3 regions of the Sinomonas halotolerans genome follow, and region 1 is predicted to be linked to each of the others. Evidence: riboswitches for the same ligand, from Rfam matches in the RefSeq annotation. Region 1 holds a riboswitch; each other region holds the start of a gene.
The links. Region 1 has a riboswitch for S-adenosylmethionine ahead of ABCQ75_RS03250 (aminotransferase class V-fold PLP-dependent enzyme). Riboswitches for the same ligand answer to the same signal wherever they lie in the genome.
Positions count from the first base shown of each region.

Region 1 (7,619 bases):
ACGGACCCGGTCGAGCGGGTCGTCGTCGCCAATGCCGACCAGCTCGTGATCGTGGTCGCGGCCGCCAACCCCGAACCGCGCACGGGCTTCATCGACCGTGCACTCGTCGCCGCGTACGACGCCGGGATCGAGCCGCTCCTCCTCGTGACCAAGGCGGACCTCAAGGATCCCGCCCCACTCCTGGCGACCTACGAGCAGCTGCCGCTGACCGTCGTCGTGAGCCGCACGGCCGGGCCCGCGGCTCCGGGCGAGGACACCGGCCAAGGGGCCGCCGCGGAAGCGGCCAGCATCGATGCCCGCGCCGCCGACGGCTCCTCCGCACGGCTCGACGCCGCAGCGGTCGAGACGCTCCGCGCCGAGCTCGGCGGCCGCGTCACCGTGCTCCTGGGCCACTCCGGGGTCGGCAAGTCCACCATGGTCAACGCCCTCACGGGGGCGGACCGCGCCACCGGCGGCGTCAACGCCGTCACCGGGCGCGGGCGGCACACCTCCTCCTCTGCGCTCGCCCTGCGGCTCGCCGACGCGCCGCCGGGCAGCTGGATCATCGACACCCCCGGCATCCGCTCGTTCGGGCTCGCCCACGTGGACCCGGACCGCATCCTCGCCGCCTTCCCGGACCTCGAACCCGGCACCGAGGCCTGCGAGCGCGGATGCCGGCACGACGCCGCGGCCGTGGGCTGCGGCCTCGACGCCTGGGTCGCGGACGGCGAGGCGGGCGACGCCGGTCCCGCCCGCCTCGCTTCCCTGCGACGCCTCCTCGGCGCAGACCCCCGCGAGGAGGCGCAGGAGTCCAAGGTCCTCGGCAGCTGAACGCGGCGGCGCCCACGACGCGGCGCCTCCACGCCCACACCCGCGGCGCCCACGACGCGGCGCCTCCCCCGGCCGTTCGCGGCGAGGCGATAGCGTAAGTGCCATGATCGCTGCCCCCGAGACGTACAACGACGACCTCCGCCTCGCACACGTGCTGGCCGACTCCGTCGACGCCCAGACGATGGAGAGGTTCAAGGCCCTCGACCTCAAGGTCGAGACCAAGCCGGACCTCACGCCCGTCACCGACGCCGACCGGGCCGCGGAGGAGGCCATCCGGGGGCAGCTCTCCCGCTCGCGTCCGCGGGACGCCGTGGTGGGCGAGGAGTTCGGGACCACGGGGCACGGCTCCCGCCGCTGGATCATCGACCCGATCGACGGGACGAAGAACTTCGTGCGCGGCGTCCCGGTGTGGGCCACGCTCATCGCCCTCGCGGACGGGGACGAGGTCGTGGTCGGGGTGGTCAGCGCCCCGGCGCTGGGCCGCCGGTGGTGGGCGGTCAAGGGCGCCGGCGCCTATACGGGCCGGTCCCTCGCGTCCGCGACGCGGCTGCACGTGAGCAACGTGTCGCGCCTCGAGGACGCTTCCCTGTCCTACTCGAGCCTGAGCGGGTGGAAGGAACGGGGCACGCTGGACAGCTTCCTGGGCCTCACCGAGGACGTCTGGCGCACGCGCGCGTACGGCGACTTCTGGTCCTACTGCCTCCTTGCCGAGGGCGCCGTCGACATCGCCACCGAGCCGGAGCTGGCGCTCTACGACATGGCGGCGCTCGTGCCGATCGTCACCGAGGCCGGCGGCCGCTTCACCTCGCTCGAGGGAGAGGACGGGCCGTGGGGAGGCAATGCCGTGGCCACGAACGGGATTCTCCACTCCGAGGTCCTCTCCCGCCTGACCCCGGGCTACGACGACCTCCTCTGATTCCGGGGCCGGACCTCTTGGCGGATGCCACGTCGAATTTCGTCACAGAGGACCGTTCCCCGTAGGCCACGGATGCGCGCCCGCGCGTCCGTGGCCTACTCTCTTCAACAGGTCACGAGTGCCAGCGCGAAACCCCGGTTTGCTGGCCGGCAACCCTCCTGACGCGGTGGGGTGCCCCGGGTGACGACCAGGCCGGTCCGGAGCGGACCCGGCAAGCGCGGACCCCCACGGGTCCCTCCAACGCGAGGACTCTGCCATGGACACTGCCCTGCCCACCCTTCCCGGCCCTTCCCCGGTTTCCCCGGTGTCCCGGCTGTCCCGGATCGACGACGCCGACTACCCGCACGCCGTCGAGCCCCTCGCCGAGGTGGTCGGAGGCGCGCTGCTCGCGCCGCTCGTGGGCGGCGGGGAGGTGCGGTACGCGAACCTCGACTATGCGGCCTCCGCCCCCGCCCTCGCCGAGGTCGCCGACTATCTGGCCGAGATCCTCCCCTACTACGCGAGCGTGCACCGGGGAGCCGGCTATGCGTCCCAGGTCTCGACGAGCCTGTACGAGAATGCGCGCAGCACGGTGCGCTCGTTCGTCGGCGCCCGGGCCGACGACGCGGTGGTCTTCACCCGCAACACCACCGACGCGCTCAACCTCCTCGCCCGCTGCCTCCCCCGCACGGGAGAGGTGCTCTACCTCGACCTCGAGCACCACGCGAACCTCCTGCCCTGGCAGGCGCGGCCGCACCGCAGCGTCGTCGCGGCCGACACGCTCGAGGAGACCGTCGAACGGGTCCGGCTCGCCCTCGCCGACGGGACCGTGGCCCTGCTCGCGGTGACGGGCGCCTCGAACGTCACGGGCGAGGTGCTGCCTGTCGCCGAGCTCGCCGCCCTCGCCCACGCGCACGGGGCCCGGATCGCGGTGGACGCCGCGCAGCTCGCGCCGCACCGCCGCATCGACATGGCCGGGGATGGCGCGGGGCAGGCGGACATCGACTATCTCGCGTTCTCGGGCCACAAGCTGTACGCGCCGTTCGGCGCCGGGGTGCTCGTGGGCAGGCCCGACTGGCTCGACGCCGGCGCGCCGTACCTCGCCGGCGGGGGTGCCGTGAAGGACGTGCGGCTCGACTCCGCGACATGGGCCACCGGGCCCGCGAGGCACGAGGCCGGCTCACCGAACGTGCTCGGCGCGGCGACCCTTGCCAAGGCCGCCCAGGTCCTCGCCGGGCTCAACCCCACGGCGTGGGACCTCCACGAGCTGCAGCTGCGCTCGGCGCTCATCGCCGGCCTCACGGCGGTCGACGGCGTCAAGGTCCACACGCTGTTCGCGGACCATGCGGGAGGCGCCCCGGGCGACGTCACCGGCGGAGGGACGATCGGCGTCGTCAACTTCTCCGTTGCCGGGCACGACGCGGGCCTGGCCGCCGCCTACCTCTCGGCCGAGCACGGGGTCGGCGTGCGGGACGGGCGGTTCTGCGCGCATCCGGTGCTGCGGCGGCTGGGGCTGCCCTCGGGTTCGCTGCGGGCGAGCTTCGGCGTCGGCTCGAGGCTCGAGGACGTCAGGCGGCTCGTGGCCGGTGTCGAGGCGCTCGTGTCCGGCGGGCTGGGCGGGGACTACCGCGTGGACGCGGGCCGCTGGGTCCCCGCGCACGATCCCCGGCCTTTCCCCGCGTGGGCTCCCAACACCCCGGGCACCGCTGGCGCCGCGCCCTGCGCGGCAGACGTCTGAGGCACCGCAGAGGCCTGAGGCCCCGCAGCCCGCGTCCCGCCGCCGCGTGTCCGCGTAGAGTGGAGGGCTGGGACGAACGGGAGGTGCCATGGGACGCGGCGGTCCGAAGCTGCATGACGCACGACGCCGGGAGCTCGCCCGGGCGTTCGAGGCCGGCGGCGAGCACTACGAGAGGGTCCGTCCGGGCTACCCGCCGGAGTCCGCGGAATGGCTCATCCCGGCCGGGGCGCGGACTGCGGTCGACTTCGGCGCCGGCACGGGGAAGTTCGCCGCACTCCTCCTCGAGCGCGGGCTCGAGGTCACGGCCGTGGACCCCTCGGCGGACATGCTCGCCCAGCTCTCGCGCAGCCACCCCGCGGTGCGCTGCGTCGTGGCGCCCGCCGAGGCCACGGGACTGCCCGACGGCTGCGCGGACCTCGTGGTCGCCGCGCAGGCGTGGCACTGGTTCGACCATGCCGCCGCGACGCGCGAGGCGGCCCGGCTGCTGCGCACGGGCGGCCGCGCCGGCCTGGTCTGGAACCAGCTCGACACCTCCGTCCCGTGGGTGCACCGCCTGACCCGGATCATGCACGCCGGGGACGTCCACAGGCCCGGGTACCGCCCGCCCACCGGGCCTGAGCTCACGGGCTGGGAGTCCGCCCTGTTCCCCTGGGAGGACCGGACCACGCCGGAAGGAATCGTGGAGCTCGCGCAGTCCCGCAGCTACTACCTCCGCGCCGACGCCCACCACCGGGCACGGGTCGAGGACAACCTCGCCTGGTACCTCTACGAGCACCTCGGGCACGCACCCGGCGAGTCCCTCGCGCTGCCCTACCTCACGCAGGCGTGGCGGGCTGCCGCCCGCTGACGCGGGAAGGGGCCAGACGCGTCCCCGTGCACTGCCCCCGCTTGGGTAGGCTGGTGGGGTGAAGAGCGCGCCATCATCGTCCACCGAGGACTACGTGAAGGTCATCTACTCCTTCACGGAGTGGCAGGACAAGCCCATCACGTCCTCGCAGCTGGCCGCACGCCTCGGCGTCGCCAACTCCTCCGTCTCCGAGATGGTGCGCAAGCTCAAGGACCAGGGCCTCGTGGACCACCAGCCCTACGGCGCCGTGCGGCTCACCGACGCCGGCCGCGAGCTGGCCCTGCGCATGGTCCGCCGGCACCGGCTCCTCGAGACGTTCCTGGTCAACGAGCTCGGGTACCGCTGGGACGAGGTGCACGACGAGGCGGAGCACCTCGAGCACGCGGTCTCCGACCTCTTCGTCGAACGGCTGGCCGCCAAACTGGGCCACCCCGGGCGGGACCCGCACGGGGACCCGATCCCGAGCGCGTCCGGCGCCGTGGAACGCCCCGACGCGCACCGCCTCAGCGAGCTCGACGCCGGCCACGAGGGCCGCATCACCCGCATCAGCGACGACAACCCGGACCTCCTGCGCTACCTCGCCACCGAGCACATCGCGCTCGACTCCGACGTCGTCGTCGTGCGGCGCAAGCCCTTCGGCGGGCCGCTCGTGGTGCGGATCCGCGAGGGCGGCGCGGAGCGGGACTTCGACGTCGCGGACGAGGTGGCCGACTCCCTCTGGGTCGAGAGCGGCCGGCCCCACGCCGGGTGCACGCTCGGGCAGTAGTGGGCGCGGCGGCGGCCCGAACGCAGAACACCCCCGGTCCGAAGACCGGGGGTGTTCTGGGATGTCGCGACTCATCCGTGAAGGATGTCCCTTCACAAGAGTGGAGATGGGGGGAATTGAACCCCCGTCCGATGCGGTTTTGCCAGGGCTTCTCCGGGCGCAGCGTGCTTCGGGATTTCTCGGCCCCAGCCATCATGCACGCAAGTGGCTGACCCGGGCCCAGTCATCGAAGAGTCCCACCAGCCCCGATGACGAGGGCTGGCAGCAGTGGCCGTCTAGATGACGCCAGGATCCGGGTCGACAGCAGTCCCGGGCTGACGGACTTGCTCGCTACTTAGGCAGCGAGAGCGAAGTCAGTGCGCTTAGAGTTGGCACTTATTGGTTTGCAGAGAGCGTTGACGAGATGACTCTGCATCCTCGGCCCGCTTCACCTGTCGCGACCTACATCGTCGAAACCGATCATCCCCTCTTCAGTTGTCAAACTGCCCGGATCCCCTCTCGGCGACCCGGAACATCCAGTATAGCGCCCTCGCCCCGGGGATTATTCCGGCGCCTCGCGGAGCAGGCCGGCGCGCTCCTTGGCCTCGAGGACGCGGAGGGCGGCGTCGTCCACGGTCCGCGCGAACGCCCGGTCGGCGCGGGCGCGGTCCACGATCCCCTGCCAGACGCGCGGCGCGAGGACGCTGTTCGTGCACAGGGCCATCGTGCCGCCAGCGGCGAGGAAGTCGGCGCCCCGCCGCTCCGGAGGGACCGGTGCGAGCTGAGCGGCGTCGCAGATGTCGTCCGAGATGATGATGCCTCGGAAGCCCAGGTCCCCGCGCAGCATCCCCCGCATCACCGTCGGCGAGAACACGGCGTCCCTGCCGGGGTCGATCGCCGGATACCTCGCGTTGGAGACCATGAGCCACTCTGCGCCCGCCGCGACCGCGCCGGCGAAGGGTGCGATGTACGGGTCCTTGCGCGTCGTGGCCGGATCGCTGACGCCGCTCGCGGTGTCAGTGTTGGCCGTCACGCGGCCCAGGCCGGGGAAGTGCTTGGGCACCGCAGCGACCCCGCCGTCCGCCATCCCCTGCGCGAACGCGATCCCGTGCGCCGCGACGGCCTCCGGCGTGTATCCGTACTCTCGTCCCCACTGCCCGATCGGGGCGTTCCGCGGCGCGAAGCCAGCCGACGGGACGGTGTCCAGCACCGGCGCTAGGTTCACCGTGATGCCCACCGCCGCCAGCTCCCTCCCCCAGCCGGCGGCCGCGCGGCGCAGGGCCGCAGGGGCCATGCGGCCCTGCTCGACCGCGGCGGGCATGTCGGTGAAACCCGGCCCCCGCAGCACCTGGACGGCGCCGCCCTCCTGGTCCGTCGCCACGAACGGGCTCTGGGGCGACGTGGAGCGGACGGCGGCCCGCAGCGTGGCGACCGTCTCGGCGACGGCCGCGGAGCCCGCCGTCGTGCGCCCCCTGAGGAAGACGTTGGCGGCGCGCGAGGCGCGGAGTGCCTCGAGCGTGGCCACGTCTGCCCCCGCCACCGGCGCGCCGACCATCATCGCCTGCGCCGCGCGCTGCTCGAGGCTGAGCCGGGCGAGCGCGCTCTGCGCGCGGGTCGGCGGCGGGGCGCTGCGCGGGGGCGAGGAGGTTCGCGCTGTGGCGCTGAAGGATCCGGGGGCCGACGACGGCGACGTGGACGCAGTGCCACTCGGCGCCGTCGTGCCCCTGCCTGAAGGGGACGTCGCGGCCGACCCGGACGCAGGCGGGCCGGAGGGCGCGGAGACGAGCCGCGGGACCACCGCGGCCAGGACGATGACCAGCGCGAGCCCCGCAGCGACGAGTGCGAGGCGCAGGGCCAGGGGGAGAGCGGCAAGACGGGCTCGCGTCAGGCGGATCGGTGCCATTGCCAGTCTGTCACCTTCCCACCAGCGGCCGTGCCGCAGGCTGAATGCCGTCTCAGCGGCGGCGGTTCCGGGCCCGCATCTCGCGCAGCGCCTCGCGCTTGTCCTGCGCCTCACGCAGGGCCTGCCGCTTGTCGTAGTCCCTCTTGCCCCGCGCGAGGGCGATCTCGACCTTCGCGCGGCCGTCGTTGAAGTAGACCTGCAGCGGGACGACCGTCAGGCCAGCCTCATTGACCTTCTGCTCGATCTTCGCCAGCTCCTCGCGGTGCAGCAGCAGCTTGCGCCGCCTTTTCGAGGGGTGGTTGGTCCACGAGCCCTGAGTGTACTCGGGGATGTTGACGGCCTCGAGCCACAGCTCACCGCCGGAGAACTGGCAGAAGCCGTCCCCGAGGGCAATGTGGCCCTCGCGCAGCGACTTCACCTCGGTGCCCATGAGGACGAGTCCGGCCTCCCACGTGTCAAGGATCGTGTACTCGTGCCGGGCCTTGCGGTTGGTGGCCACAACCTTCCGGCCACTCTCTTTCGGCACGGCTGCACTCCTCGGTCGAATCGGTCGGGTGGCCCAGGGAGCCGGCCGGTCACGCGTGGATCCGGCGGCCCTTGACGGGGACGTCCAGTCTACAGCAGCGGCATCGGGCTGCAGCAGCGCAAGGGGCTGCAGCAGCCTAACGGGCTACAGCAGCT
Region 1 covers NZ_JBDFRB010000002.1:165,663-173,281, reverse strand. The annotation lists gene rsgA (ribosome small subunit-dependent GTPase A) at 1-810, shown strand, start outside; gene hisN (histidinol-phosphatase) at 914-1,726, shown strand; SAM riboswitch class IV at 1,837-1,950, shown strand; gene ABCQ75_RS03250 (aminotransferase class V-fold PLP-dependent enzyme) at 1,983-3,443, shown strand; gene ABCQ75_RS03245 (class I SAM-dependent methyltransferase) at 3,532-4,290, shown strand; gene ABCQ75_RS03240 (metal-dependent transcriptional regulator) at 4,349-5,056, shown strand; RNA gene ssrA (transfer-messenger RNA) at 5,155-5,523, opposite strand; gene ABCQ75_RS03230 (glycoside hydrolase family 3 N-terminal domain-containing protein) at 5,598-6,938, opposite strand; gene smpB (SsrA-binding protein SmpB) at 6,991-7,464, opposite strand; gene ABCQ75_RS03220 (peptidoglycan DD-metalloendopeptidase family protein) at 7,609-7,619, opposite strand, start outside.

Region 2 (7,619 bases), on a different contig from region 1:
GCGTCGGCCACGATGCCCTGGGGCACCAGCCGAGTCGGCCCGGCGAGGTCGCCGTGGCTCGCAGTGACGGAGCCTGCGATGCCGCCGGCGGCCACGAGATGGCACGGGCCCAGATCGCCGGGCACCTCGGCGAGCACGTTGTCCGCTGCGTAGCGGTGGCCGTAGGCGAGGAGCACCTCATCCCCCTCGAAGAGGAACTGGCGCCGCGAGTCCGGGCTCTCGAGCCGTTTGAGCTGTCCGATCGACTCGACCCTCGCAAGCACGATGTCACCGGGCGCAGGCACTGTCGAAGGCCCCGTGAGAAGCCGGTACCCGGAGGGGGCCGCGGCAATGCTGCGCGCCGCGAAGCGTGTGGTGTAGGCCTTCTTGGCCCGCGCGAGGCGCTCCCCCTCCAGGGGGGCGGATGCCGCTTGAGTGTTCCTGTGGACGGTGGCCGTCACGGTGTTCCCTTTCTCGGGGCAGAGGTGCGGATGCCGTGGCCTCACGGCGGGGCCACTGCTCGACCCAGACCAACCATAGGGCGCGCCGGCCCCCGAGTCCGTAAGCGGCCAGCAGGAATCCGCAGCCATCGCGGGAACCGCACGTCTCGACACAGCGGCGGCAGGGCTGACACCATCAGGTGCGTGCCGCCGTCGTCCGCCCCGAGCCTGAGGGACCTTGCCCTCCTCCGGAGCGCCCGCGACCGCATGGACCGCGAGTACGCGCGGCCGCTGGACGTCGAGGCCCTGGCCCGCGGCGTGCACATGTCCGCCGGGCACTTCAGCCGCCAGTTCCGCCGGGCCTACGGCGAATCGCCGTACCAGTACCTCATGACGCGTCGGATCGAGCGCGCCATGGCGCTCCTTCGGCGCGGGGACCTGAGCGTCACCGAGGTGTGCTTCGCGGTCGGGTTCTCCTCGCTCGGCACGTTCAGCACGCGGTTCGCCGAGCTCGTGGGCGTCCCGCCCAGCATGTACCGCGAGCAGGGCGCAGACCCGTTCGAGGGCATGCTGCCGTGCATCGCCAAGCACGTGGCGCGGCCGGTCAGGAATCGAGAAGCGCCCCCCGGCCCCGTGCCCGTACCGTGATGGCCATGGACATCACCATCCACACCACACCCCTCCCCCACACCGACCCCGAGGCGTCGCTCGCGTTCTACCGCGACGTGCTCGGATTCGAGGTCCGCAGCGACGTGGGCCAGGGCGCCATGCGCTGGATCACCGTCGGCCCGGCCGGGCAGCCGGACACCTCGATCCTCCTCGCCCCACCGGCCGTCGACCCGGGGATCACCGAGGACGAGCGCCGCACCATCTCCGAGATGATGGCCAAGGGCACCTACGGGTGGATCCTGCTCGCCACGCCAGACCTGGACGGGACGTTCGAGAAGGTCCAGGCAGCGGACGCCGAGGTGGTCCAGGAGCCCACCGACCAGCCGTACGGCTTCCGCGACTGCGCCTTCCGGGACCCGGCCGGCAACCTCATCCGGATCCGCGAAGCGGCCTGAGCCGGCTGGGCCCCTCGCAGGCCGGGTCACGGCAGGCCAAGGGTCCGCTCAGGGTGAACCCTGAGGACACGGCGCGGCGGATCCGGCGATAATCGAACGGTGAGCACCCCAGGACCGGCCCCGCGGCGGAACCCGTACCGGGACCCGAGCGCCTACTGGCCTGACGGCGTCCCGCCGGGTGGCACTGGCGCGCCGCGCGGGGGCGAGCTCGTGCGCGGACCGGGGATCCCGTCGTCGTCCGCTCCGCAGCCCCGGCCCGTCCCCGACGCCGGCCGGTCCACCGCCGAGCCGCGCGGCCTACGGCCCCGCAGGCCCGCATCCCGCCTCGCGACCGTGCTCGGCGGCGCCGCGCTCGGGTTCGGGCTCATGTCCGTCACGCTCGGGCTCGTCCCGTGGATCGGCGCGCTCCTGGCCGCCCTGCCGCTCGCGTTCTCGGTCCTGTCCGCGTGGGGGTCCTTCGCGCGCTCGAGGATGAGGGCCGCGCGCGTCTCGGCCATGGCGGTCGCCGGGGCGGCCCTCAGTGTGCTGCACGTTGTGACGCTCTTCGTCCGCTGAGCGGCCTCGCCGGCCGGCGAGGTCAGTCCTCGCTGTGGAGCTCGCGGCGCCGGGCGCTGAGGAGGTCCACTTCGGGGCGGCCGGCCACGAGGCGTTCCACCGCATCGAGCACGTCGACGGCGTGGGCACGGTCCGCGCTCACGAGGCTCGCCCCGATGCGCGCCCTGCGGTGCAGGTCCATCTCGCCGACCTCCGCCACGGAGACGTCGAACCGCTTGCGCACCTCGGCGACGATGGGCCTCACCACGGAGCGCTTCTCCTTGAGCGAGTGCACGTCCCCGAGCAGGAGGTCGAACTCGATCCACGCGATCCACATGGGGCCATTCTCCCCGTCCCGGCGGCCCGCGGTCACTCCTTGGCCCCGCGTCCCCGGGAGCTGACCCCGCGTCCCCGGGAGCTGACCCCGCGTCCCCGGGAGCTGACCCCGCGTCCTCGGGAGGTGACCCCGCGTCCCCGGGAGGTGACCCCGCGTCAGAGCGCCCCGAGCCTGGCCAGGCGGCGGCGGGCTGCGGCCTCGGCGGGCAGCATCGGGTCCAGGGCCCGGCCGACGACGGCGAGCGTCGCCTTCGCGGCGGCCCGCACCGGGAGCGGGACCGGGCCCAGATGCGGGCGCTGCAGCCCGAGGAGGGCCAGATGCCGCGCGGGCATCGACTCGAGGACCGCGTTGAACAGGATGGCGTAGCCGGGCCGCAGCATCGGATCCAGCGGCGGGCGTCTGAGGAAGGCGACCACCTCCTCCACCCGGGGCCCGCCCCCGAGCTGCCCGTCGGCGTCGTACGCCTCCAGCCGCGCGCGGAGGGCGGCATCGGAGCGCGGCGGGTCGGCGACTCCCATGAGCTCCCCGGCCACGGCCCATTCGGCGACGTACCTGTCCGCGCCGCCGGGCACCGGCCCCACGAAGGCCTCGTAGGTGCGCAGGAACGCGTCGGTGAACGCCAGGTGCACCCACGCGGCGAGCACGGGGTCATTGGCGGAATAGTGCTCGTAGGCGCCACGGGCGGAGACGTACTCGCCCTCGACGGGCCGATGCCGGCCTCTCACCCACGCGCACGCGCGCCGCGCGGCTGCCATGTCGCCGTACGTGACGGTGAAGATCCACCGGATCGTGCCCGCGAGGCGCGCAAGCGGGTCGCGGCGGTAGTCGGAGTGCTCCACCACTCCCGCGAGGACGCCCGGATGCAGCGTCTGGGTGAGGAGCGCACGGATGCCGCCCGGGATCGTGGCCATGCGGCCGTGGACGGCCCAGACGGCGGAGTCGGGCGCGAAGAAGCCCGCGTCGTCGCCGTCCTCGAGGGCGGTCTCCCACGCGGGGACCCCCGTGGGCTGGCCGAGGAACGTCAGCCGCAGGCGGGAACCCAGAGGCGCGAGCACATCGAAAGGCACATCTTGAGGCTACGCCGGGACCCCTCCGGTGTGGGGAGTCGGGCCCCGGCGGCCCGCAGCCCGAAGGCGAGAGCTACTTTGCCCAGTACACGTGGTTGGTCAGGGGGACGAAGCCGTCCGCATCCGAGACGCTGACCACCTCGCCGATGAGGATGACGTGGTCCCCCGCGTCCACCCGCTGCCAGAGGCGACACTCGAGGCGCGGGACGTCGTCGGCAACGATCGGCGAGCCCAGCACGCCGGGCTCCCAGGCCAGTCCCGCGAACTTGTCCGTCCCCTTCGCCACGAACCGCTGCACGAGGTCCCGGCGGGACTCGGACAGGATGTGCACGGCGTAGTTGTCGGTCCGGTTCCACACCTCGAATGACGTGGACTTCTTGTCCACCGCCCACGAGACGAGCGGCGGGTGCAGGCTGATCGACGTGAACGAGTTGCTCACGAGGCCCGCCCGGGTGCCGCCGTCCGCTGTGGTGATGACAGCGATGCCCGTGGCCCAGTGCCCCATGGCGCGGCGGAGCTCCGCGCCGCTCACGAGATCCAGGGATGTCACGGTCATGCGCTCCTCCAGCAGTAGCCGGACGCCCACGTGCGGGCGCCGTACTTGCCGCGGATGGCCACCGCGGCCGGATCCTCATCTGGGGCACCCCACTACGGGAGAGGGTTGCCGCCCGGCCAGCCAGAGCTTTGCGCCGGGACTCTTGATCCTGCACTCCAGAGTAGGAAACCCGGCAGGGAAGAGTCCACCGCGCCGAAGTGCGTCGCAACAATCGGCGAAACATTCCGCGAAGCGTTGCGGGAGTCGGGAGCGGATTGTTACGCACGCGCACGCATCGGTTTGGTCTGACCGCGGACCGTGGGCCACAGTGGGGTGAACCATCCCGAGCGGCCGAGAGATCTGGCTCAATGACGCCGCAGCAACCATGGCCCCTTTGCGCGGGCCACAGGTGCTTCAGCCAGGACCGATGGAGATGCACATGAGTTCTTCCGCTGTCGCGACCCTTTCCGCTCCGCGCGCCGGCACCACGCGCGCGGCGTCCCTCGAGTTCCGTGCGGTGGGCCAGGCCTTCGCCGCGCGCCGCGGCTCTCGCGCCGAAAAGGGCGCGCACGACGCCGTCACACGGGTCCTGCGGGACGTCCACCTCACGCTCGTCCCCGGCGAGATCGTCGCGCTCCTCGGCCCGAGCGGCTCGGGGAAATCGACCCTCCTTCGCATCGCCGCCGGCCTGGACACACCCGCCGAGGGCGAGCTGCTCGTGGACGGCACGCCGAGCACGGGAATCTCGGAGCGCTGCGCTGTGGGCTTCCAGGAGCCCCGTCTCGCCCCGTGGCTCAGCGTCCAGGAGAACGTGGCCCTCGGCCTTCCCCGCACCACGGACAGGCGCGAGGGGCAGGCCTCGGTCGAGAGGCTCCTCCACCTCGTGGGGCTCGACCACTGCGCCGGATACAGGCCGGCCGAGATCTCCGGCGGAATGGCGCAGCGGGCCTCTCTGGCGCGCGCCCTCGCCCGCAGGCCCGGCGTCCTGCTGCTCGACGAGCCGTTCGGCGCACTCGACGCACTCACCCGGATGAAGATGCAGGACCTCCTCCTGCGCGTCCACGAGGCCGAGCCGACCACGGTGCTCCTCGTGACACACGACGTGGACGAGGCCCTCCAACTCGCCGACCGTGTGGTGGTCCTCGGCTCCGACCACGGAATTCCCGGGGCGAGGGTCAAGCACGTCCTCGAGGTCCCGGGCGCCCGTCCGCGCGACCGCGACGATGCGGCCCTCGTCGGTCTGCGCCGCACCCTCCTGACGACGCTCGGCGTCGACACCCACCATCACTGACTCCCTGCCGGGCCACCGCCGCGAAGCGGGCGGACCCGCGCATTCCACCCCCACGAAACTCCGTAGAAGAGGTCATCCATGCCTGCCCTGAACCCGTCCTCCACCCGCCGCTCCGTCCTCGGCCTCGGCCTCGGCGCCCTCGCCCTCGGCCTGACCGCGTGCGCCGGCGAAGGCGCTGGCGGCGAGGCCGCCGCAACCGCCGCAGGTGGAAAGGACGGCGCCCTGAACATCGACTGGGCCACCTACAACCCGCTGAGCCTGGTCATCAAGGAGAAGGGCTGGCTCGAAGAGGCGCTCCCCGGAGTGACGGTCACCTGGGTCCAGTCCGCGGGCTCCAACAAGGCCAACGAGGCGCTCCGCTCCGGCGCGGTCGACGTCGGCTCGACCGCGGGCTCCGCCGCCCTCCTCGCCCGCGCCAACGGCTCCCCCATCAAGACGATCAGCCTCTACTCCCAGCCCGAGTGGTCCGCCCTCGTGGTCGCCAAGGGCTCCGCGGTCTCGTCGGTCGCGGACCTCAAGGGCAAGCAGATCGCCGCGACCAAGGGCACGGACCCGTACTTCTTCCTGCTCCAGGCCCTCGAGGCGAACGGGCTCGCGCAGTCTGACGTGACGGTGCAGAACCTCCAGCACGCGGACGGCCGCACGGCCCTCGAGAACGGCTCGGTGGACGCGTGGGCGGGCCTCGACCCGATCATGGCCGCCGCCGAGCAGAACGGCGCGAAGCTCCTCTTCCGCAACATCGACTTCAACACCTACGGCTTCCTCAACGCGACCGAGTCCTTCCTCGCCGAGCGCCCCGAGCAGGCCCAGGCCGTCGTGGACGTGTACGAGAAGGCCCGCGGATGGGCTGCGTCCAACCTCGAGGAGACCACCGAGATCCTCGCCAAGGCCGCCGGGATCGAGCCCGCGGTGGCCGCCAAGGTCCTCAAGGAGCGCACACGCCTCGCGATCGACCCAGTTCCGGGAGAGGCCCAGCGCAAGGTCCTCGAGAAGGTCGGGCCGATCTTCGTCGCCTCGGGCGACGTCTCCGGCCAGGACCGGATCGACGAGGCGCTCGCGTCCCTCTTCGAGCCGGGCCTCGTGTCCAAGGCAGTCAAGTGAGCGACGCTGAGGGAGTCCGCACCGAGGCGACGCACGACGACGGCGGGCGGGCAGCGGCGGCGGACCTCGCCGTCGCGCGCGCCGGGCGCCCCGACGCGAGGGCGGGCCTGAAGCGCGCGGCGATCGGCGCCGTCGTGCCCCTCGCCCTGCTTGCGCTGTGGCAGTGGACCACCGCGGCGGGCCTGTTCAGCGCGGTCCAGCTGCCCGCCCCCGGCGCGGTGGTCGCTGCCGGCGCCGAGCTCGTGGCACGCGGGGAGCTGTGGAGCCACGTCGGGATCTCTACCCAGCGGGTGCTGCTCGGGTTCGTGATCGGCGGGGCGCTGGGGCTCGCGCTCGGCTCGCTCGTGGGGCTGTCCGCATGGGCGGACCGGCTGCTCTCGCCGACCATCGGCGCGCTGCGCGCGGTGCCCTCGCTCGCGTGGGTGCCACTGCTCATCCTGTGGCTCAAGATCGGCGAGAACTCGAAGCTCACGCTCATCGCGATCGGCGCGTTCTTCCCCGTTTTCACCACGGTGTACCTCGCGCTGCGCCACGTGGACCGCAAGCTCGTGGAGGCCGGGCGCGCGTTCGGGCTCGCCGGGGTGAGGCTGCTGACCACGATCCAGCTGCCCGCGATCGTCCCCGCGATCTTCTCGGGCCTCCGGCTCGCACTCGCGCAGGCGTGGCTGTTCCTCGTCGCCGCAGAGCTCATCGCCTCCTCGATGGGGCTCGGATTCCTCCTGACGGACTCGCAGAACAACGGACGGACCGACAGGCTGCTGCTCGCGATCGTGCTGCTCGCGGTCATCGGCAAGATCACCGACGCCCTTCTGGGCGTCGCCGAGCGATGGGCGGTGCGCCGATGGGCGTGAGCACTCAGACCGACCCCGAGCGCATCGCATTCTGGGAGGACGCCGCGCGCCGGCTCGAATGGGCCCGGCCGTGGGACACGGCGCACACGTGGATCCCCGCGGACGCCACGGCCAACGAGCCGCCGGTGATCCGCTGGTTCGAGGGCGGGACGCTCAACGCGGCGGTGAACTGCGCGGACCGGCACGTCGCGGCCGGGCGCGGGGACAAGGTCGCGCTGCACTTCGAGGGCGAGCCCGGCGACCGGGTCACGGTGACGTACGCCGACCTGCAGCGCCGCGTGTCCCAGGCCGCGCACGCGCTCACGGCCCTCGGGGTCGGCAGGGGCGACCGCGTGGTCGTCTACCTGCCGGTGCTGGTGGAGACCGTGGTCATCACGCTCGCGTGCGCCCGGATCGGCGCGGTTCACTCGCTCGTGTTCG
Region 2 covers NZ_JBDFRB010000003.1:258,719-266,337, reverse strand. The annotation lists gene ABCQ75_RS05380 (DUF1611 domain-containing protein) at 1-440, opposite strand, end outside; gene ABCQ75_RS05375 (helix-turn-helix transcriptional regulator) at 624-1,067, shown strand; gene ABCQ75_RS05370 (VOC family protein) at 1,073-1,483, shown strand; gene ABCQ75_RS05365 (hypothetical protein) at 1,583-2,038, shown strand; gene ABCQ75_RS05360 (DUF503 domain-containing protein) at 2,061-2,354, opposite strand; gene ABCQ75_RS05355 (oxygenase MpaB family protein) at 2,510-3,421, opposite strand; gene ABCQ75_RS05350 (flavin reductase family protein) at 3,495-3,977, opposite strand; SAM riboswitch class IV at 4,014-4,125, opposite strand; SAM riboswitch class I at 4,292-4,390, shown strand; gene ABCQ75_RS05345 (ABC transporter ATP-binding protein) at 4,396-5,247, shown strand; gene ABCQ75_RS05340 (aliphatic sulfonate ABC transporter substrate-binding protein) at 5,326-6,348, shown strand; gene ABCQ75_RS05335 (ABC transporter permease) at 6,345-7,199, shown strand; gene acs (acetate--CoA ligase) at 7,175-7,619, shown strand, end outside.
Region 2: it holds a riboswitch for S-adenosylmethionine, as region 1 does, so the genes downstream of both, ABCQ75_RS05350 (flavin reductase family protein) here and ABCQ75_RS03250 (aminotransferase class V-fold PLP-dependent enzyme) in region 1, are expected to answer to the same signal.

Region 3 (7,619 bases), on a different contig from region 1:
CGGTCCCGTCCGCGAGCACCACCTTCTCCCGCGTCACCTCGGAGACGCCCACTCCGAGGTGGACCTGCACGCCCATGCGCTCGAGGTTGCGCTGCGCGTACTCCTTGGACCTGTCCGCGAACGCGTTGAGCACGTTGGGGAGCATGTCCACGAGGTGCGCGTGGCATCGTCCGGCGAGCTCGGGCGAGAAGTAGTCGGGGATGACGTACTTGATCGTCTCCGCGACGGCGCCCGCCGTCTCGACCCCCGTGGGACCGCCGCCGATCACGACGACGTGCAGCTCGCCGTCGTACGCCCCCCGGTCCGCCTCGTCCAGGGCGGCGACGAACGCGGAGCCGAGGTCGACGGCGTCCTCCACGGAGTAGAGCGGGAAGCCGTTCTCCTCGGCGCCGGGAGTGTTGAAGAAGTTCGCCTCCGCTCCGGCCGCGATGACGAGGTGCCCGGCCGAGTAGGTGCCGCCGTCCGCCGTGGTGACGGTCTTGGCCCGGGGGTCGACGCCGGTCACCTCCGCCACGACGACGCGCACCTTCCGCTCGCCCCGGAAGATGTCCCGCAGGGGGCGTGCGACCTCGGAGACCCCGAGCTGCACGGTGGCCGCCTGGTACAGGAGGGGCTGGAACTGGTGGTAGGGGTTCCGGTCGATCAGCAGGACGCGGACGCCCTTGCGCGCGAGCTCCCGCGCGGCGGTCACGCCCGCGAATCCGCCGCCGACCACGATCACGTCGGCGCTGTGGCTGTCGGGGCCGTGGCTGTCGGCGCCGCTGCGGTCCGCGCTGTCCTTGGCCATGCTGTTCTCGTCCACCTGCCGCACCCTACCGGCTGCGCTGCGGCGGGGGAACGGTTGGATCGCCACCCCTTGACGGGACGGTCGGGCAGGCCTAACGTACAACCAAATGGTTGTAGATCAGCAGCTCCGCGAACCAGAGGTCGACCGCATCTTCGGCGCGCTCGCCGACGCGACGCGGCGGGACATCCTCCGCCGCTCGATGCTGCGGGAGCAGTCGGTCTCGGAGCTGGCGGGGAACTACGCCATGAGCTTCGCGGCCGTGCAGAAGCACGTCGCGGTGCTCGAGCGAGCCCTGCTCGTCACCAAGGAGCGGCGCGGGAGGGAGCAGGTGGTGCACTCCAACCCCGAGGCCCTGCGCCGCGCGGCCCGCCTCCTCGACGCCTACGAGGAGCTCTGGCGGGCGCGCATCGACCGGATCGGGGACCTTCTCTCCGGGCCGGGCCCAGAGGCACCACCTCCAGACATGCAAGACAAGGACACCGGGAAGGACACACAGCCATGACCTTCGTCAGCAGCAGCAAGGACACCGAGAACCTCACCCTCACGGTCGTCGCTGAGTTCGCCGCCGGCCGCGAGCGGGTGTGGCAGGTCTGGGAGGACGCGCGCCAGCTCGAGCGCTGGTGGGGCCCGCCCGGGTACCCGGCCACGTTCGTGCGCCACGAGTTCGTCCCCGGCGGCCGCTCGCACTACTACATGACGGGCCCCGACGGCGAGCGCGGCTACGGCTGGTGGGAGGTCACGAGCGTCGAGGCGCCGGACCGCCTCGAGTTCCTGGACGGGTTCGCCAACGAGGACGGCTCCCCCGTGGACCCCGAGGACACGAGCACGACCGTGGTGACCCTCGACGAGGCCGGCAGCACGACCCGCATGACCCTGGTCGCCACCTTCCGCAGCCTCGAGCAGCTCCAGCGGATGGCCGAGATGGGCATGGAGGAGGGCCTCAGGGAGGCCACGGGCCAGATCGACGCGATCCTCGCGGAGCCGGCCCTGAAGTAGCCCCTCGCCCCCAGGAGCACGACGGCGGGTGCCCGCCCGCCGTCGTGCGCCCTCCGCAGACGGGCTCCCTACCTTGTTCCCGGGTCCAAGATGAGGGGCACTTTCCTGTGCCCCGACCCACCAGGGCGGGACCGGCGCCCGCCTACCATGGAGCGGTCACAGTGGCTCCGAGTGAGCCAGGAAGCGCTTCAAGGAAGAGGCAGTGGGCTCCACGATCAAGAGCATCCTCGCGGACCTCCCGCCGGGATGGGCACAGCTCAGGCTGGACGCGGCGGAGGCGGACCGGGACATCGCCCGCGTCCTCGTCGTCGAGGCGGCGGACCTGGCAGGCGTCCCCGGGGCGCACCCCGGCGTCGGCTCCGCGCTCGTGTGCCTCGTCGGCGCGCGGGGGCGCGCCGCCGTCCCGGCCATCGAGCGGGCAGCCCTGGCGGGCCCCGCCGCCGTGGCGGTCAAGGGCGAGGGGGACCAGGCGGCGGAGGCCGAGGACATCTGCCGCGCCCACGGGGTCGGGCTCCTTCTCGTCGCCCCCGAGGCACCGTGGGACCGGATCGTCTCGGCCGCGGCGCGACGGATCAACGGCGCGGAACCGCAGGCCGCGGCGATGGCCCTCCTCGAGGAGGACCTGTTCGCCCTGGCCCAGACGACCGCGAGGATCACCTCGAGCCACGTCGTGATCGAGGACGCCGCCAACCGCGTGCTCGCGTACTCGACCCTGTCGAACAACATCGACGAGCTCCGCAAGGCCTCGATCCTCACCCGGCGCGGGCCGCGGGAGTACGAGCTCATGCTCAAGGACCTCGGCGCGTACCGCGAGATGCACCGGACCCGCGGCGTGGTCCGCGTGCCGGCCCGGCCGGAGCAGGGGCTGCGCGAGCGCGCCGCGATCGCCATCTTCGCCGGGGAGCGCATCATGGGCTACATCTGGCTCCAGGAGACCGGCGCTGGGTTCGGCGAGAACGTCGCCTACGCCCTCACCGGCGCCGCGCGGCGCGCCGCGTCGGAGCTGATCCGGTACCGGAACCAGCAGTCCGTCACGATGCACGCCGACCGCATCGACCGCCTCCTGGCCGGGCCGGCGCAGGCGCTGGCGTGCGCCAAGACCCTCGGCGTGGCGCACGACGCGCCCTCGTGCCTCCTCCTCGTCGGGGTCTCCCCCGCCGACGCCATGGCCGAGGACGCCGAGCTCGTCCACGGCCAGCTCGCGGACCTCGTCGCGCTGCACGCGGCCGCCTTCAAGGGCTCCGCAATCGTCGGACAGCACGGCGGGCGCACCGCGGCTGTCCTCCCGGCCCTCGCCGCGCGCACCGACACCGCCGCGCTGCGCTCCCTCGGGAGCCTCGTGGCCGCCGACGCGAAGAGGCACTTGGGCGTCACGGCGTTCGTCGCCGTCGGCCGGATCGTCCCGAGCCTCACCGCGCTGCACGCCTCCCTCGCCGAGGCCGAGGCCGTCATGGACTCCCTCCTGCGGGGTGCCGGCGCGCAGGTCGCGGCGATCGACGACGTCGAGACGGACGTCCTCCTGCACGAGGCCGTCTCGGCCTTCGCCACCTCGGGCTTCAGGCACCGGGCCCTCACGGACCTCCTCACCGGGGACCCGGAGCTCGCCGGGACGCTGTCCGGGTACTTCGGGGCGTCGGCGGACGTGGCCGCGTGCGCCCGGGCCATGGGCGTGCACCGCAACACCGTCTACTACCGGGTGGCCAAGGCCGAGCGCCTCACGCGCCTGGACTTCGGCAACCCCGCGCACGCTGCCATCGCCCAGCTCCACCTCGGCCTGTGGTCCCGCGGAGCGCTCAGGGGAGGGGGCTCGTGACGGCCACCGCCGTTCCGCCCCGCCCGCGCAGCACGGCGGACCCCGGACGGCCCGGCCTCGGCGCCCTCCTCGAGGACCTCGTGCGTGCGCACCGGCCCACACGCGCCCTCGGCTCCGTCCCCGGGTCCATCCCGCACCTTGCCGAGGTCGACCACACCCGCTTCGGCATCGCGGTGGCCATGGCCTCGGGGGAGGTCTTCGAGGCCGGGGACGCCGCCGTCCCCTTCTCGGTCCAGAGCATCTCCAAGGTCTTCTCCCTCGCCCTCGCGCTCGGGCACGACGGCGGCAGCGGCCTCTGGTCCCGCGTGCACCGCGAGCCCTCCGGCACGGCCTTCAATTCGCTCGTGCAGCTCGAGGCCGAGCGGGGCATCCCCCGGAACCCCTTCATCAATGCCGGCGCTCTCGTCGTCACGGACCACCTCATCGACGCCGTCGGCGATGCGAGCGGCGAGGTGCTCCGGCTCCTGGCCGCCCCCTCGGGCCGGGGCGCAGTCAACGAGGACGCGTTCGCCGCGGAGCTGGCCCGCAGCGGGCGCAACCTCGCCCTCGCGCACCTCCTCGCGGACCTGGGCAACCTGCGGAACCCGGCGGACGCCGTCGTGCACCACTACGTGCGCCAGTGCTCGGTCGAGATGTCCTGCGCCGATGTCGCCCGGGCGGGGCTGTTCCTCGCGGACGACGGCGTGGGGCCGGGCGGGCGGGTCGTCTCGCCCGCGGTCGCGAAGCGGCTCGGCGCCGTCATGCTCACCTGCGGGATGTACGACGCCGCGGGCGAGTTCGCCTACCGGGTCGGGCTGCCGAGCAAGAGCGGCGTGGGCGGCGGGATCCTCGCGATCGTGCCGGGGGTCTGCGCGGTCTGCGTGTGGAGCCCGCGGCTCGACGCGCACGGGAATTCGATCGCCGGGGCCGCGGCCCTCGCGGAGCTCGCAGAGAGGACCGGCTGGTCCATCTTCTGAGGTCCCTCCCTGCCCATCCGCGTATTGCCAATCGTTACTGCGCTCCCATGGCTGGCCCCGGCGCCCCGTGCTACGTTCGACCGAGAGTAACGAGTGCCAGCGCGGAAGCCCTGACTTGCTGGCCGGCAACCCTCCGTGCGGCGGGGTGCCTCAGGTGAGTACTCGGCATTCGATCGTTCGATAGCAAGCCCGAAGGAGCCCGCCATGACTGACACCGCGACCGCTCAGCCCGGCACGGAGCACACCCCGCTCAACGATCCGGCAGCCCCCTCCACGCCCGGCGAGGAGAAGCTCGCGTACCGGCTCCTGACGGGCCCGGACACGCGCGAGTTCTGTGCCCGCATCTCCCAGGCGCTCTCGGAAGGCTACGTCCTGCATGGCTCCCCCGCCGCCACGTTCAACGGCTCCGAGGTGATCGTGGCGCAGGCCGTGATCCTCCCGCACGCGGTCGCGCGCGCGGACGCCGCCGTGGCCTCCGCGGTCGAGGGCCTCGAGTACGAGGGCGAGGGCCACGCATGAGCTACGCGGGCGACCTCACGCCGGAGCAGGCGTGGCAGCGCCTCAAGGACGGGGCCGTGCTCGTGGACGTGCGCACCGAGGAGGAATGGGCCCACATCGGCATCCCGGACACGCATTCCGTGGACAACGACCCCCTCTTCATCCCGTGGGTGTTCGCCGGCGGGATCCCCAACCCTGACTTCCTCATGGAGCTCCAGCTCCAGGCCCCCGAGCCGGGTTCCACGGACCTCATCTTCCTGTGCCGCTCCGGGGCCCGTTCCGCCGCGGCCGCCGAGGTCGCGGCCAACCTCGGGTTCACCGCCTACAACCTCCTCGAGGGCTTCGAGGGCCACCCCGGCCCGGACGGCCGGAGGACTGTGAACGGGTGGAAGAACCGCGGGCTGCCCACCAATCTGGGCCAGGAGTAGGCACGGGGCCGCAGGCCCCTGAGCAAGACCACGAGCAGGACAGTCAGGATCAAGTGAACTTCAGCATCGACGCCGCCGGCTGGGGGCAGGACACCCAGGCCGTGCGCGGAGGGCTCCTCCGCACCGATTTCCACGAGACCTCCGAGGCGGTGTTCCTCAACTCCGGGTTCGTCTACGAGTCCGCGGAGGCCGCCGAACGCGCCTTCACCGGCGAGGACGAGCGCTTCGTCTACTCCCGGTACGGCAATCCGTCCGTCGCGACCTTCCAGGAGCGGCTGCGCCTCATCGAGGGCGCCGAGGCGTGCTTCGCCACCGCCTCCGGGATGTCCGCCGTGTTCACGGCCCTCGCCGCGCTGCTCGCCGCCGGCGACCGGGTGGTCGCGGCGCGGAGCCTGTTCGGCTCGTGCTTCGTGATCCTAAACGAGATCCTGCCGCGCTGGGGCGTGGAGACCGTGTTCGTCGACGGGCCGGACCTGGACCAGTGGGCCGAGGCGCTCTCGGTCCCTACCACGGCGGTGTTCTTCGAGTCCCCGTCCAACCCGATGCAGGAGATCGTGGACATCCGCGCGGTCGCGGACCTGGCCCATGCGGCGGGTGCGACGGTCGTCGTCGACAATGTCTTCGCCACCCCGCTGCTGCAGAAGAGCCTCGACTTCGGCGCGGACGTGGTCGTGTACTCGGGCACCAAGCACATCGACGGGCAGGGGCGCGTCCTCGGCGGCGCCGTGCTCGGGCCCAAGGAGTTCATCGACGGGCCGGTCAAGCAGCTCATGCGCCACACGGGCCCGGCGCTCTCGGCGTTCAACGCGTGGGTCCTCACGAAGGGCCTCGAGACGATGGGGCTGCGGGTCCGGCACGCATCCGCCTCCGCACTCGCGATCGCGGAATGGCTCGAAGCGCAGCCGGGGATCCGGTGGGTCAAGTATCCGCTCCTGCCCTCGCACCCTCAGTTCGAGCTCGCGCGCAAGCAGATGGGCGCCGGCGGCACGGTGCTCACGTTCGAGCTCGAGGCCCCCGAGGGCCACGGCAAGGACGCCGCGTTCCGCCTGCTCAACGGCCTGCGCGTCATCGACATCTCGAACAACCTCGGCGACTCCAAGTCCCTCATCACCCACCCCGCCACGACCACGCACCGCGCCATGGGGCCGGAGGGCCGGGCCGCGATCGGCCTGGGCGACGGCGTGGTGCGGCTTTCGGTGGGCCTCGAGGACGTGGGCGACCTCATCGCGGACCTGGGACGCGCGCTCCCGGTGGCAGGCTGAGCCAGGTGCACCGCTTCGGGATCACGCTCACCACCCCGCTGCCGCCCGCCGAGGCCTGGGACCGGGTCCTCGACCTGAGGGCCCACGGCCGGGTCGCCCCGCTGACCCGCCTCACCGAGGGCGCCGACGGGGCCCGCGATCTCCGGCCCGGGCACCGGTTCGTGGCGCGCACAGCCGTAGGTCCCGTCGGGTTCGACGATGTCATGACCGTCGCCGAGGTCGCTCCCCCTGCCAGCGGCGCGCCCGGGCGGGCCCGGATCGTGAAGAGCGGGCAGGTGATCCGGGGCGAGGTCCGGCTCACCGTTTCGGCGCACGACGGCGGCTCGTCCGTCCGCTGGGAGCAGGACTTCGCCCTCGGCCGGCTCGGCGGCCCCCTCGGGCGGCTCGCTGCTGCCGCCGCGCGGCTCGCCTACGGACGGGCGCTCCGCGCCCTCCTCCGCTGACCCGTCCCCTCCCCCCCACCCCGTTGCGGGGTCCCGTCCCCTCGATTGCGGGGTCCCGTCCCCTCGATTGCGGGGTCCCGTCCCCTCGATTGCGGGGTCCCGTCCCCTCGATTGAGGGGTCCCGTCCCCGAGGAGGGGCCAACGTCGTGGACGCGGCACGCACGGAATCAATCACGGGGCGGATTGCGGCGACCGGACTTGGTCTCGCTGCGCCGCTTCTTGGCCTCGAGGCGCCTGGCCTGGGAACCGCGCGTCGGGCGAGTCGGCCGGCGGACTGGCCCGGGCGGCAGGAGCGCTTCGGAGAGGAGTGCGACCAGCCGCTCGCGGACTGATTGCCGGTTGCGCAGCTGTGATCGCTCTCCCGACGCCACGAGACTTACTCGTCCTCCGACGAGGCGGCCGGCGAGGGCCTTGAGAACCCGCTCGCGCTGGACAT
Region 3 covers NZ_JBDFRB010000013.1:35,885-43,503, reverse strand. The annotation lists gene ABCQ75_RS13130 (NAD(P)/FAD-dependent oxidoreductase) at 1-787, opposite strand, end outside; gene ABCQ75_RS13125 (ArsR/SmtB family transcription factor) at 894-1,289, shown strand; gene ABCQ75_RS13120 (SRPBCC family protein) at 1,286-1,783, shown strand; gene ABCQ75_RS13115 (PucR family transcriptional regulator) at 1,986-3,596, shown strand; gene ABCQ75_RS13110 (glutaminase) at 3,593-4,552, shown strand; SAM riboswitch class IV at 4,638-4,748, shown strand; gene ABCQ75_RS13105 (DUF1737 domain-containing protein) at 4,757-5,071, shown strand; gene ABCQ75_RS13100 (rhodanese-like domain-containing protein) at 5,068-5,478, shown strand; gene ABCQ75_RS13095 (O-succinylhomoserine sulfhydrylase) at 5,532-6,740, shown strand; gene ABCQ75_RS13090 (SRPBCC family protein) at 6,746-7,183, shown strand; gene arfB (alternative ribosome rescue aminoacyl-tRNA hydrolase ArfB) at 7,351-7,619, opposite strand, start outside.
Region 3: it holds a riboswitch for S-adenosylmethionine, as region 1 does, so the genes downstream of both, ABCQ75_RS13105 (DUF1737 domain-containing protein) here and ABCQ75_RS03250 (aminotransferase class V-fold PLP-dependent enzyme) in region 1, are expected to answer to the same signal.